DNA from 3 places in the Caballeronia sp. LZ019 genome. Region 1 is predicted to be linked to each of the others. Evidence: predicted binding sites of a transcription regulator. Region 1 holds the regulator's gene; each other region holds the start of a gene.
What was found. The regulator FliA, encoded in region 1, starts transcription of late flagellar genes. The targets are predictions, from matches to a motif close to CTAAAGTTTNNNNNNNNNNNGCCGNTA.

Region 1 (3,978 bases):
GCGCCGCACGCCGAGCAACGCCGTGCTGACCAAGCGCCTGTTCGCTGCCGGATTTTCCGCGCAGCTCGTACGCATGGTCATCGACAACATGCCGGAGATGGAAAGCGCCGAGCACGCGATGGAATGGGTGCAGCAGGTGCTCGAATCGAATCTGCCGGTGATGGCGAGCGAAGACGCGCTGATGGAACGTGGCGGCGTGTTCGCGCTGATGGGCCCGACGGGCGTCGGCAAGACGACGACCACCGCGAAGCTTGCCGCGCGCTGCGTGATGCGCTTCGGCGCAAGCAAGGTCGCGCTGCTGACCACGGACAGCTACCGGATCGGCGCGCACGAGCAACTGCGCATTTTCGGCAAGATTCTCGGCGTCTCGGTGCATGCGGTGAAGGACGCAGCCGACCTGCAACTGGCGCTGTCGGAGTTGCGCAACAAGCACATCGTGCTGATCGACACCATCGGCATGAGCCAGCGCGATCGCACCGTCTCCGACCAGATTTCGATGCTGTGCGGCGCGGGTCATCCGGTGCAGCGCCTGTTGCTGCTCAACGCGACCAGCCACGGCGACACGCTGAACGAAGTCGTGCAGGCGTACAAGAGCGCGGCCGATCAGCCGCCGCTCGCGGGCTGCATCCTGACCAAGCTCGATGAAGCGACGAACCTGGGCGGCGTGCTCGATACGGTTATCCGCTACAAGCTGCCGGTGCATTACGTATCGACCGGACAGAAGGTGCCGGAAAACCTGTACGTGGCGACCAAGCGTTTTCTGATCAAGAGCGCGTTCTGCATTCCGCGCGACGGTTCGCCGTTCGTGCCGCAGGACGAGGAAGTGCCGGCGCTGCTTTCCGCATTGTCCGCGCGTGCCGCGGCCGAACTCCACGAGGTCCGCTTTGGATAAGCTCGTGCTCGACCAGGCTGAAGGCCTGAGACGGTTGCTGACGCGTGCAGGCTCGCGCGTGGTGGCGGTCGCGGGCGGACCGGCGGGCATCGGCTGCACGTCGGCGGTGGTGAATCTCGGTGCGGCGCTCGCCGTGCATGGCAAGGATGTGCTCGTCATCGACGAGCGGCAGAACGGAACATCGGTGAGCCGCATGGCCGGGCTTTCCGGATCGCAGGCGATGAGCGCGGTGATGTCCGGCCGCCACGCGCTGCAGGACGTGGTCACGCGCTCGCCGCTCGGCTTTTCGCTGATCGCCGCGCCTCGCGAGGAACGCGTGAGCCACGATGCCGCGCAGTGCCGCGCGCTGCTCGACGGATCGGCGGACATCGTGCTGATCGATACGCAACTGGATCGGCATGGCGCGTTGTCGTCGCTCGCGGCGCAGGCGCATGACTTTCTGATCGTCACGCGTGCGGCTGCGCCGGCGATCACCGAGGCGTATGCGTGCATGAAGCGTCTGCACTACGCGCATGCGATCGGCCAGTTCCGTGTGCTGATCAATCATGTGCAGAACCCGGCCGATGCAGCGGTCGCGTTCGAGAACCTGTCGGGCGTCGCGAGCCGGTATCTGGCTGTGTCGCTCATGCATGCGGGATATGTGTCCGAGGATGCGCGCATTACTCGGGCGAGGGAGCTGTCGCGTTCGGTGGTGGAGGCGTTTCCGGCTACGGCTGCGGCGCGCGACTATCGCCAGATTGCGGCGGAGCTTCTTCACTGGCCGATGCGTCCCGCGCTTCTTGCGGGCGATGCGGAAATTCAAAACGAAGTGCAGTTTTTGGTTGGCGAGTCTGACAAGGGCGGGCGGGAAGTGGCGCGAAGGGCGCCGATGTTTCCCGGCCATGCATTGAGCAGCACGGCGTCGATGTGATCAAGACAAAGGTGACCCAGATGTACAACGCCCAAGGCAAACTCTCGCAGTCCGACGTGTTGACGCGCTACGCGCCGCTCGTTCGCCGGCTGGGACTGCAGCTCGTCGCCAAGATGCCGGCGAGCGTGGATCTCGACGATCTGATCCAGGCCGGCATGATCGGCCTGATGGATGCGGCGAGCCGTTACAAGGAAGATCAGGGTGCGCAGTTCGAGACGTATGCGAGCCAGCGCATCCGCGGCGCGATGCTCGACGAGTTGCGCGCGAACGACTGGTTGCCGCGCAGCATGCGCAAGACATCGCGCGAGGTGGAATCGGCGGTGCACAAGGTCGAGCAGAGTCTCGGACGTTCGGCGAGCGAGGTGGAGATCGCCGAGCACATGAAGCTGCCGCTCGACGAATATCAGTCGATGCTGCAGGACTTGCACGGCAGCCAGTTGATCTATTACGAAGACTTCGATCGTTCGGCGGATGACGAGCCGTTTCTCGACCGGTATTGCGTGGATCGGTCGGACCCGCTGTCGGCGCTGCTCGATGAGAGCTTGCGCGGGGCGCTGATCGAGGCGATCGATCGGTTGCCGGAGCGGGAGAAGCTCTTGATGAGTCTGTATTACGAGCGCGGGTTGAATCTGCGCGAGATCGGCGCGGTGATGGAAGTCAGCGAGTCGCGCGTTTGCCAGCTGCATAGCCAGGCGGTGGCGAGGCTGCGGGCGAAGTTGCGGGAGCAGGAGTGGACGGGGGTGGAGGCTTGAGGGGGTAGATCCCGCAGCGGCCATCAGCTTCTGCAACGCCTAAGAGATTGAACGTCTGAAGAGCCGCGCGCCTTCAGATTGTCGTGAAGCTAAGCGGATTCGATGCATCGGTTGCCGGTCCGCTTCTTCCGGTCTCCGAAGTGGCATAACCCAGACCTCCAGTCGCCACCGGTTCGCAAATTCGTTTGACGAAGCGGTCTTGGTTCACGCGTTCGGGATGAAGGCGCTGCGTCATAAGGCGGCTTCTTGCAAACGCTCAGGAGCCCAGACATGTTCGATCAATGCGACTACCAATTCGCGCCGGGTCCGCTGTTCCTCCTTCGTGAAAGTGTCGAAGGCCCTGAATGGCAGTTGATGTTCTGCAGCAAACTGCTGGAACTTCGGTTGGTGCTGGTAAGCGCTCGCGTCCAAGCTTGCCGCGTAGAAGTTCTGCTTGGCGTAGTGCGGGCGCTTGTCGGCGAATGACTTGTCTTGCAGACTACGGTTCACGTCGGCAGGCAGCAAAAGGAGGGAAGCCACGTAGTTCCGCCACTCTTGGAACTCCTGCTCGTCTGCGAAGTGCTCGGCCACAGCCTCATAGTCGTCGGCCCAAATGTGCTCGATGTCGAACGGATTCTTGACATCCCGCCTGACTAGTTTGTCGAAGGACTCGGTGCGGCCCGCGCCGGCCTCGGTCGCGGCCGTCAGGCGCGCCAACAGGTGAGCGATATAGCGACGGCTGAATTGATTAAGTCCTAAACCATCAATGCCCGTTCGGCCTCTGGCGACGCTGCCCTCAAACGTTACGTCGTCTTCTTCCAGCTTTTTAGTCAGCGCCTCTACCAACTCCGACAAAGGTTTGCGACGAATATCGCGGCATAGCAGCCACATGGCATACGACACACTTGAGTATCCGACGCGGATGTAGTTCACCACACGGCGCATCAGCCAGATGTCAAGGTAGGTGGCCGTCACGGCTAGCTTCCGACGCACGGTGTCGTCGTCGTCCGTTTCGATGAGCGGCGCCAGCAGCACCGTGCCCTGCCACGTGAAATCGTTGTGAGCGTTGTAGTAGATGGGCTCCAGACCGGGCGTGTAGTGTCGGCTGGCGGCGAGAACGCGCCGGTAGGCTCTAGCGAAGAACGGGAAGCTCTGGGCCATCAGATGCTGATTGGCTTGTGCCTTGCCCAGGCCGAGTTGCACGCTGTGATCGCGCACCCAGCGGTGAAAGACTGATCCGATGAGTTCCCAGTCCTTGTCCACGGCGCCTGCCTTGCGTTCGCGCGTGGAGTCGGCGTATTGCGCGCGTAGCCAAGCCTTGATGCAATTGGCGTCGCGCTCGGGCTCGTGGCTACCGCCCCACGAGATTAGCTCTAGAACCTCGTGCTTCCAGGTCTGGTTAGCGTGCATGCGGGCTTGCGGGTCTTCGATCGGGGCCAGCAAGT
Region 2 (3,978 bases), on a different contig from region 1:
GGGCATCCTGCTCGGCTCGCTGGTCGCCACCGCGATCAACAAGAGCTTCGTTCCCGCCGATGTCGCCGGTTTCGCATGGCGTCTGCCGTTCCTGCTCGGCGGCGTGTTCGGATTGTGCTCGGTCTATCTGCGCCGCTGGCTGCATGAAACGCCGGTCTTCGCGGAACTGCAGAAGCGCAAGTCGCTCGCGGCGGAAATCCCGCTGAAGGCCGTGCTGCGCGACCACGGACGCGCGGTGATCGTATCGATGTTGCTGACGTGGATGCTCTCCGCCGCGATCGTCGTCGTGATCCTGATGACGCCGACGCTGCTGCAGAAGCAATTCGGCATCGCCCCGGCGACGGTGCTCGCCGCCAACTGCGCCGCGACGCTCTGCCTGACCATCGGCTGCGTGCTGGCGGGCGCGATTGCGGGACGCATCGGCGCGGGCAAGACGATTTTCATCGGCGGATGCGTGCTGGCCGTGTCGTACTACGCGCTCTTCAAACAAGTGGCCGTGGATGCGTCCGTGCTGCTGCCGTGGTATGCGTTCACGGGCTTTACGGTCGGCGTGATCGGCGCGATTCCGTTCGTGATGGTCAAGGCGTTCCCGCCCGCCGTCCGCTTTTCAGGGATCTCGTTCTCCTACAACGTCGCGTATGCGGTGTTCGGCGGACTCACGCCGATCGTCGTCTCGCTGATGATGAAATCCAGTCCGATGGCGCCCGCGCTGTATGTGGGCGCGTTGTGCGTCGTGGGTGCGCTGACGACGCTCTTCATCAAGGACGCGCCGGCTGCGCGGTAAAGATCGCGGCTGAGTCGTCGATGGATGGCGCACCGCAGTTCGGGTGCGCCATCTTCGTTATCGGGAACGCGCGTTGCAGCGTGTGCCGGAAGCGCCCGAACGCGCGCCTTCGTTCCAATTCCGGAGAACACGCCATCATGTCGACCACGCCTCACTCGCCGGACGAAACCATCGAGCCGGACCCTGACAAACTGCTCGATCCCGACGCACCGCCGAATCCCGAAGACCCCGACATGCCCGACGGCCCCGACTCGGCGACGCCGCTCGTGCCCGCCGATCCCCACAACGGCGAGCCGCGCATGTAAGCACGATGCCCGCGCAGCCGTCGAACTGCGCGGGCATCGTCGAAAGAAGACGGGCCTCAGAGGCTCGTCGTCTGCACTTCGCCTGTTTCGAGCGCGCGCTCGATCAGCGCTTCGTTCTGCGCCTTGCGCACCGCGTCCGCGACGAACGTATCGGGCGCTTCCACTTCCGCCCGGATCGCGCCGATGATGCCGTCGGCCTCCACGATCACGAGCGATTCCGCCGAATCCGCGCGGCTGATGATGACGCGTTGCGGCCCGCCGCCTTCTGCGATGCTCGCGCAGAATTGCATGCGCTCGCCGCCGACTACGTGTTCGAATGTTTGAATCATGGCTGCCTTTTCCGCGTTGGTTGGACTGCGTCGTGCACGACTGCTTCATTATTGATCTCGTCGACGGCGGCAGGTTCCGCTCCGCAAGCGTCAGCGCCGTGCGTCGGCGAGTTCGCGCAGCGTGGCGGCCGTCGCGTCGTCGGCCGGGAAGAACGCTTCGATCGCCAGTTCCGACAGCGTGATGTCCACGGGTGTGCCGAAGACGGTCGTCGTGCTGAAGAAAGAAAGCACGCCGTGTGCCGTGCGTAATCGGAGCGGCACGACGACCGCGTCGAAATCGGTGTGCGCTTCGGCGAGCGCGTGCGGCGGGGCGGGATACGCCTCCAGTTCGGCGAGCAGCGCGGCGAGCGTCGTATCGCCCGATACGTCGATCTGACGCCTCACGCGGGCGAGCACATGCGCGCGCCAGGCATGCCAGTTGTCGATGACGCCCGCCAGCCCGCGCGGATGCAGCGACAGCCGCAGCACGTTCGACGGCGGCGGAAGCAGCGACGCGTCCGCCGATGCGACCAGCGGCGCGAGCGCGGCGTTGGCCGCGACCATCGTCCAGTGACGGTCGATGGCGAGCGCCGGATACGGCTCGTGGCCCTTCAGCACGAGATCGACCGCGCGGCGCGCCGCGTCGAGTTGCGGATCGGCGAGCGCGCGTTCGCGATACATCGGCGCATAACCCGCCGCCACGAAGAGCGTGTTGCGCTCGCGCAGCGGCACGTCGAGTTGTTCGGCGAGGCGCATCAGCATGTCGCGGCTCGGCATCGAGCGTCCGGATTCGACGAAGCTCAGGTGCCGTGTCGAGATATCGGCAATGCCCGCGAGATCGAGCTGGCTCATGCGCCTTCGCTGCCGCCATTCGCGCAGCAAAGCGCCGACGGTCGCGGGCGGGGCGCGCAGCGTGTGAGCAGTCAGGGTCGGGTTCATGCGTCGATGGTAGAGGAAGCGCGCCGGCGCTTCCATTACCTGCGGCGTCATGGCTGCGTAACATTTACCGCCCGGAACATGCTTTCGAAATGTTTCCACGGGTCACCCTAATGTCCCGGTGTACTGCGCCGTTAAAAAGCCCAGCATCATGCAGACAATGCTTTGCGAGCCGTGCGTGTTTCGTTGAACGAGCGCGCACGGCTCGCAAAGCCCGGACATTTGCGGAGAAATCATGTTTGTCGTTATCGGATGGGTCCTCGTCATCGGCTCGGTGATCGGGAGCTTCATTGGCGTCGGCGGTCACCTGGCCGCGCTCGTTCAGCCCTTCGAGTTGCTGTGTATTTTCGGCGCGGCGATCGGCGCTTTCGTCGTGTCGAACCCGACCGCGACGCTCAAGAAAACGCTTCAGGCGCTGCCGAAGGTGTTCAAGGGCGGCGGCTATACTAAAGAGAAATACCTCTCGCTGATCGCGCTGCTCTACGAGCTGCTGCAGAAGGCGCGCAAGGAAGGAATGATGGCGCTGGAAGCCGATGTCGACGCGCCCGAATCCAGCCCGCTCTTTCAAAAGTACGAACACGTGATGGCGGATCATCACCTGCTCGACTTCATCGTCGATTACCTGCGCATGATGTCGGCCGGCAATGTGAACGCGCTCGAACTGCAGGACCTGATGGACGAAGAACTGGAGACGCATCACGCGGAAAGCTCGATCGCCGCCAACGCGATTCAGAAGATGGCCGATGGCCTGCCGGCATTCGGCATCGTCGCCGCGGTGATGGGCGTCGTGCATACGATGGGCTCGGTCGGCGCCGCGCCCGCCGTGCTCGGCGAGATGATCGCGGGCGCGCTCGTCGGCACGTTCCTCGGCATTCTGCTCGCGTATGGCTTCATCGGCCCGCTCGCGGACCTGCTCAACGCGAAGGGCGCGGCCGAAGCCAAGCCGTTCCAGTGCGTGAAGTCGGTATTGCTCGCATCGATGAACGGTTATGCGCCGACCGTGGCGGTGGAGTTCGGCCGCAAGGTGCTGTTCACCGCGGACCGTCCGAGCTTCCAGGAACTGGACGACGCCGTGCGCGCGACCAAGATGCCGAAGTCGGCCTGACGAAGCCCTGATCAGAAGGAGTCACGCTCATGGCTGATAGACCCTCACGCGACCCGTTGCAATCGGTGCTCGCCCCCACTGTCGTCGTGCGCCGCAAGAAGAAGGGCGGCGGCCACGGCGGGCATCATGGCGGTGCATGGAAGATCGCTTATGCCGACTTCGTCACCGCGATGATGGCGTTCTTCCTGCTGATGTGGCTGCTCGGCTCCACGTCGAAGTACGACAAGGCGGGCATCGAAGACTACTTCAACACGCCGCTGTCCGCGCTCTTCGGCAACGAAGGCGGCGCATCGGCGCATACGAGCATCATCAACGGCGGTGGCAAGGACTTGTCGAGCTCGCGTCCCGGCGAAGCCAGCAAGAGCCAGACACAACCGGTGCCGCCTTCGGTGGCGCGCGCCTCGGTTGCAGCAGAGGACATGCAGCGTCTGCAGCAACTCAAGCAGAAGCTCACGGCGCTCATCGAGAACACGCCCGCGTTGCGTGCGTTCAAGGACCAGATTCGCATTGCGATCACGAGCGAAGGCTTGCGCATCGAGA
Region 3 (3,978 bases), 250 kb from region 1:
ATGTCGAACGAAGCCATGAGCGATCCGGTCTATCTGAGCCGCTTCACCGCCGTGGCCGTCTCGTTCGATAGCGGCGAGAGCATCCAGCGCTACGCAGGCAAGCACGCGGCATCGCATCCGCTCTATGTCATCTGCGATCAGATGCTGATGCCGCCCGAGCTCAAGAAGAAAGTGCTCGCACGCGCAATGAAGGCGAAGGACCCGGCGCACGAGTTCCGCAGGCTGCTTGCCGAGCGCGCGACGCAAAAGACCATCGTGAGCCAGTCCAACGCGCTGCGCGCACGGCTTTTCCGCCACCTGCAGCGCACCGTCGGCCTGGAACGCGGTGACACGCTGGTGCTCGCGGACCTCGGCTATTACGGGACGATTCAGCACGCCATCCGCGATGTCTTCAAGCGCCATTACGACGTGGATGTCATCGGCCGATACTTCGCCTCGCTCGATTCGCCGGGATCCCATCTCGACCGCCGTGCGCTGATCGATGCAAGCTGGACCGAGGAGAACGTCGTTGAAACGCTTATCGCGCATATTGGCGATTTCGAGCAGATGTGCGCGATCAGTTGCGGCAGCGTGATCGCCTACGAACAGGACGGCACGCCGATTCTCGCCGACGTCAAGAAAGGCAGCATGCAGCTCGAAACGACGCACGCGATCCAGCAAGCGTGTCTGCAGTTCATTCGCGATGTCGAGGCGACGCCCGCCATTCATTTGCCGGCGCTCACGCCCGAACGGCTGCGCGTGGTCGCGGCTATCGAACTGGCGCGGCTCGTCTATCTGCCCGAGCACGAGGAAATCGAGCGCAGCGCGAGATCGCTCTTCGAGCTGAACGTCGGCACCGATATCGCGTTCGATGTAGCCAACGTCGACGCGGGCATCAAGGGCCTGCGCCAGCGCGGCCCGTTCTATATGCGCAGCATCGGCAAGGGCTTCCGGACCGGGTATCCGTCGGAGATGCGTTACGCGGGCATCGACCAGGCGATCTTCCTGATGTCGATTCGCCGTCACCGCCTCGACTTCACGGTTGACGATACCTCGTACCGGCGCATCGATGTCCCCGCGCTGTTCGTGCGCGGCAACGAAAGCGCGACGCAGAGCGTCTCGGCGCGCGCGACTTACGACGGCTTCTATTCGGTCGTCCTGCCGCGTTCGCAATTCGACACCGCGTTGATGATCGGCCGCGAGCTGAGCTGGATGCAGCTCGAATCGGCGACGACATTCTCCGCCGAGTATCTGGATTCGAGTTCCGAATTCGATCGCCAGCGCGCTTTGGAAGCCGGCACCGAGATCATTCTCGACGGCATGGAAGAACGTGAACCGGGCATTTATCAGGTTTCACCGAACGGACTTATTTATCTGCCGGCGGCAAAGGAACAATCTCAGCAAGTGGTACGGCTGATTTTCCGTCCGCTTGCTAAAGCCGCCGCCACGCAAATGGCTCACGCTTCGTAGTTTTTATTCGTCGACCGCAGTCGGGAAAGCCGTCGCAAGAAGGCCAAAAGCCTTGTCGCGCAAGCCTTCCCGGCCGATCGAAAAGACCCGGTGCATAAGCCCTAAAGTTTTTTTCGGGCAGCCCGATAACCTAAGGTAAGGCGGTCAGCGTAAGTTCCAAAACAGCGCGACGCCGTAACTGATGTAGGCGTTAAAGACGCCATACTTTAAAGAGGGAAAACAAGCCATGTTGAACATCAATACCAACACGCTGTCGCAAGCTACGCAAAAGAACCTGGCTGGTTCGCAAAGCGCCCTGTCGTCGGCAATCAACCGCCTTTCGTCGGGCAAGCGCATCAACAGCGCGGCTGACGATGCAGCAGGTCTCGCGATTTCGACGAACATGACGTCGTACGTCAACGCGCTGAACCAGGGCGTGTCGAACGCAAACAACGCAATCTCGATGATCCAGACGGCATCGGGCGGCCTCAGCTCCACGACGGACAACCTGCAACGTATCCGCCAGCTCGCCGTTCAGGCTGCTGACGGCTCGCTGTCCGACACGCAGCGCGGCTACCTCCAGACGGAAGTGAGCCAGCGTCTCGGCGAACTGGATCGCGTCGCGAACCAGACCACGTTCAACGGCCAGGCCATGCTGTCGGGTTCGGTTTCGTCGGTGTCGTTCCAGATCGGCGCAGTGGCGAACCAGACGCTGAGCGTCGACTTCGGCAGCGTTTCGATGGGCTCGACCGGCCTGTTCGGTTCGGTGAGCGTGGACATCTCGACGGCAAGCGGCGCGCAAAACGTGATCGGCTATGTCGACACCGCGCTCGACACGGTCAACACGCTGCAATCGACGCTCGGCGCTGAGCAGAACCGCTTCACGTCGGCTGTCTCCAGCCTGCAATCGCAGTCGACCAACCTGAGCTCGGCACAATCGGCGATCACCGACGCAGACTTCGCACAAGAAACCGCGAACCTGTCGAAGGCGCAAGTGCTGCAGCAAGCCGGTATCTCGGTTCTGGCGCAAGCGAACTCGATGCCGCAGCAAGTGCTGAAGCTCCTCGGCTAAAGCACCTTCACTCACCCCGCTGCGTTCTGGCGGGGTTCAGTGCGCGACTGGGAGGCTTGCCTCCCAGCTTTCGTTAGCGGCGCGCAAAGACGTACCCCGCGCCGCTCACGAAAGCTCGCAACATATAGGCAGTCCGTCCGGAGCATCCGATGACCACCACCACCTCGACCACGAGTTCGACCGACATCAGCGCCACGCTGGCCGCTGCCGCGCAGTCCATCATCAGCGGCGCGACCAATTCCTCGCTCGACGTCTCCACGCTCGTCTCCTCGATCGTCACCGCCAAGACGACGGGCCAGGCCACGCAGATCGCGAAGAAGACGGCGAGCGACAACACGCTGTTGTCCGCCGTGTCGCAGATCAAGTCCGCGCTCTCCTCGCTGCAATCGTCCCTTTCCAGCCTGTCCGACGGCACGGGGCTCGCAGCGTACACGGCGACGGCCAGCGGCAGCGGACTGACCGCCACCGCCGGCACGAGCGCGGTCGCCGGTTCGTATGAGATCAAGGTCAACAACGTGGCGAGCGCGCAGAAGATTTCATCGACGGCGCACGCGGCCACCGACACCTTCGGCGCCGGCACGCTCACGCTGAGTCTCGGATCCAGTTCGATGAACGTCACGCTCGACGGCACCAACACGCTCGCGAGCATCGCATCGTCGATCAACTCGGCGAACGACAACCCCGGCATCAGCGCGACCATCGTGACCGGCACGGACGGCCAGCACCTCGTGCTCGCCTCGAAGACCACGGGCGCGGCGAACACGATCTCGGTGACTGCGGGCGCGGGCGTCGATTCATCGCTTTCGTACAGCGCGGGCAGCAGCAATTTCACGGAAACGTCGAAGGCGCAGGATGCGTCGCTGACGGTTGACGGCACCGCGGTCACGAGCTCGACGAACACACTCACGACGGCCATCGGCGGCGTGACGCTCAATCTCGCGTCGGCTGCGGCGGGCAGCACGCAAACGCTGACCGTGGCGTCCGACACGACCACGGAAAAGAGCACGATCAAGGCGTTCGTCGATTCCTACAACTCCTTCGTGAGCCAGGCTGCGGCGCTGTCCACTTTCGACTCGACGAAAGCCGCCGGCTCGCAAGGCGGCGCACTGCTCGGCGATTCGATGCTGCAGACGATCAGAAGCACGCTCGCGAACATCGTCACGAGCGGTGTGACGTCCGGCTCCGGATCGACGTCGACGACCACGAACCTGGCTTCGATCGGCATCGACCTTCAGGACGACGGCACGCTGTCGATCGACGACTCCAAGCTCTCGACCGCGCTCTCGAACAGCCCGACGCGCGTGCAGCAGTTGTTCAGCCAGACGAACGGCATCGGCAAGCAGCTCAGCTCGAAGATCACGACGTTCCTGCAGACGGGCGGCGTCATCGACACGCGCACGACGGCGCTCAACGCCGACCTCAAGAGCCTGACCGATCAGACGGCCAAGCTGCAGACCTACGCCGACAGCCTGACCTCG

Region 2: the regulator FliA is predicted to act here: its motif matches at 2,444-2,470, upstream of motA (flagellar motor stator protein MotA).
Region 3: the regulator FliA is predicted to act here: its motif matches at 1,551-1,577, upstream of P9255_RS19890 (flagellin domain-containing protein).

The regions. Positions count from the first base shown of each region.
Region 1 is NZ_JARTVZ010000005.1:1,124,763-1,128,740, reverse strand. Features, by position in the region: gene flhF (flagellar biosynthesis protein FlhF) at 1-892, shown strand, start outside; gene P9255_RS18720 (MinD/ParA family protein) at 885-1,802, shown strand; gene P9255_RS18715 (RNA polymerase sigma factor FliA) at 1,823-2,554, shown strand; gene P9255_RS18710 (DUF262 domain-containing protein) at 2,786-3,978, opposite strand, start outside.
Region 2 is NZ_JARTVZ010000002.1:918,633-922,610, forward strand. Features, by position in the region: gene P9255_RS07230 (MFS transporter) at 1-784, shown strand, start outside; gene P9255_RS07235 (hypothetical protein) at 922-1,089, shown strand; gene P9255_RS07240 (hypothetical protein) at 1,146-1,418, opposite strand; gene P9255_RS07245 (helix-turn-helix transcriptional regulator) at 1,509-2,336, opposite strand; gene motA (flagellar motor stator protein MotA) at 2,569-3,438, shown strand; gene motB (flagellar motor protein MotB) at 3,468-3,978, shown strand, end outside.
Region 3 is NZ_JARTVZ010000005.1:1,374,478-1,378,455, reverse strand. Features, by position in the region: gene P9255_RS19895 (HAD family hydrolase) at 1-1,449, shown strand, start outside; gene P9255_RS19890 (flagellin domain-containing protein) at 1,676-2,500, shown strand; gene fliD (flagellar filament capping protein FliD) at 2,650-3,978, shown strand, end outside.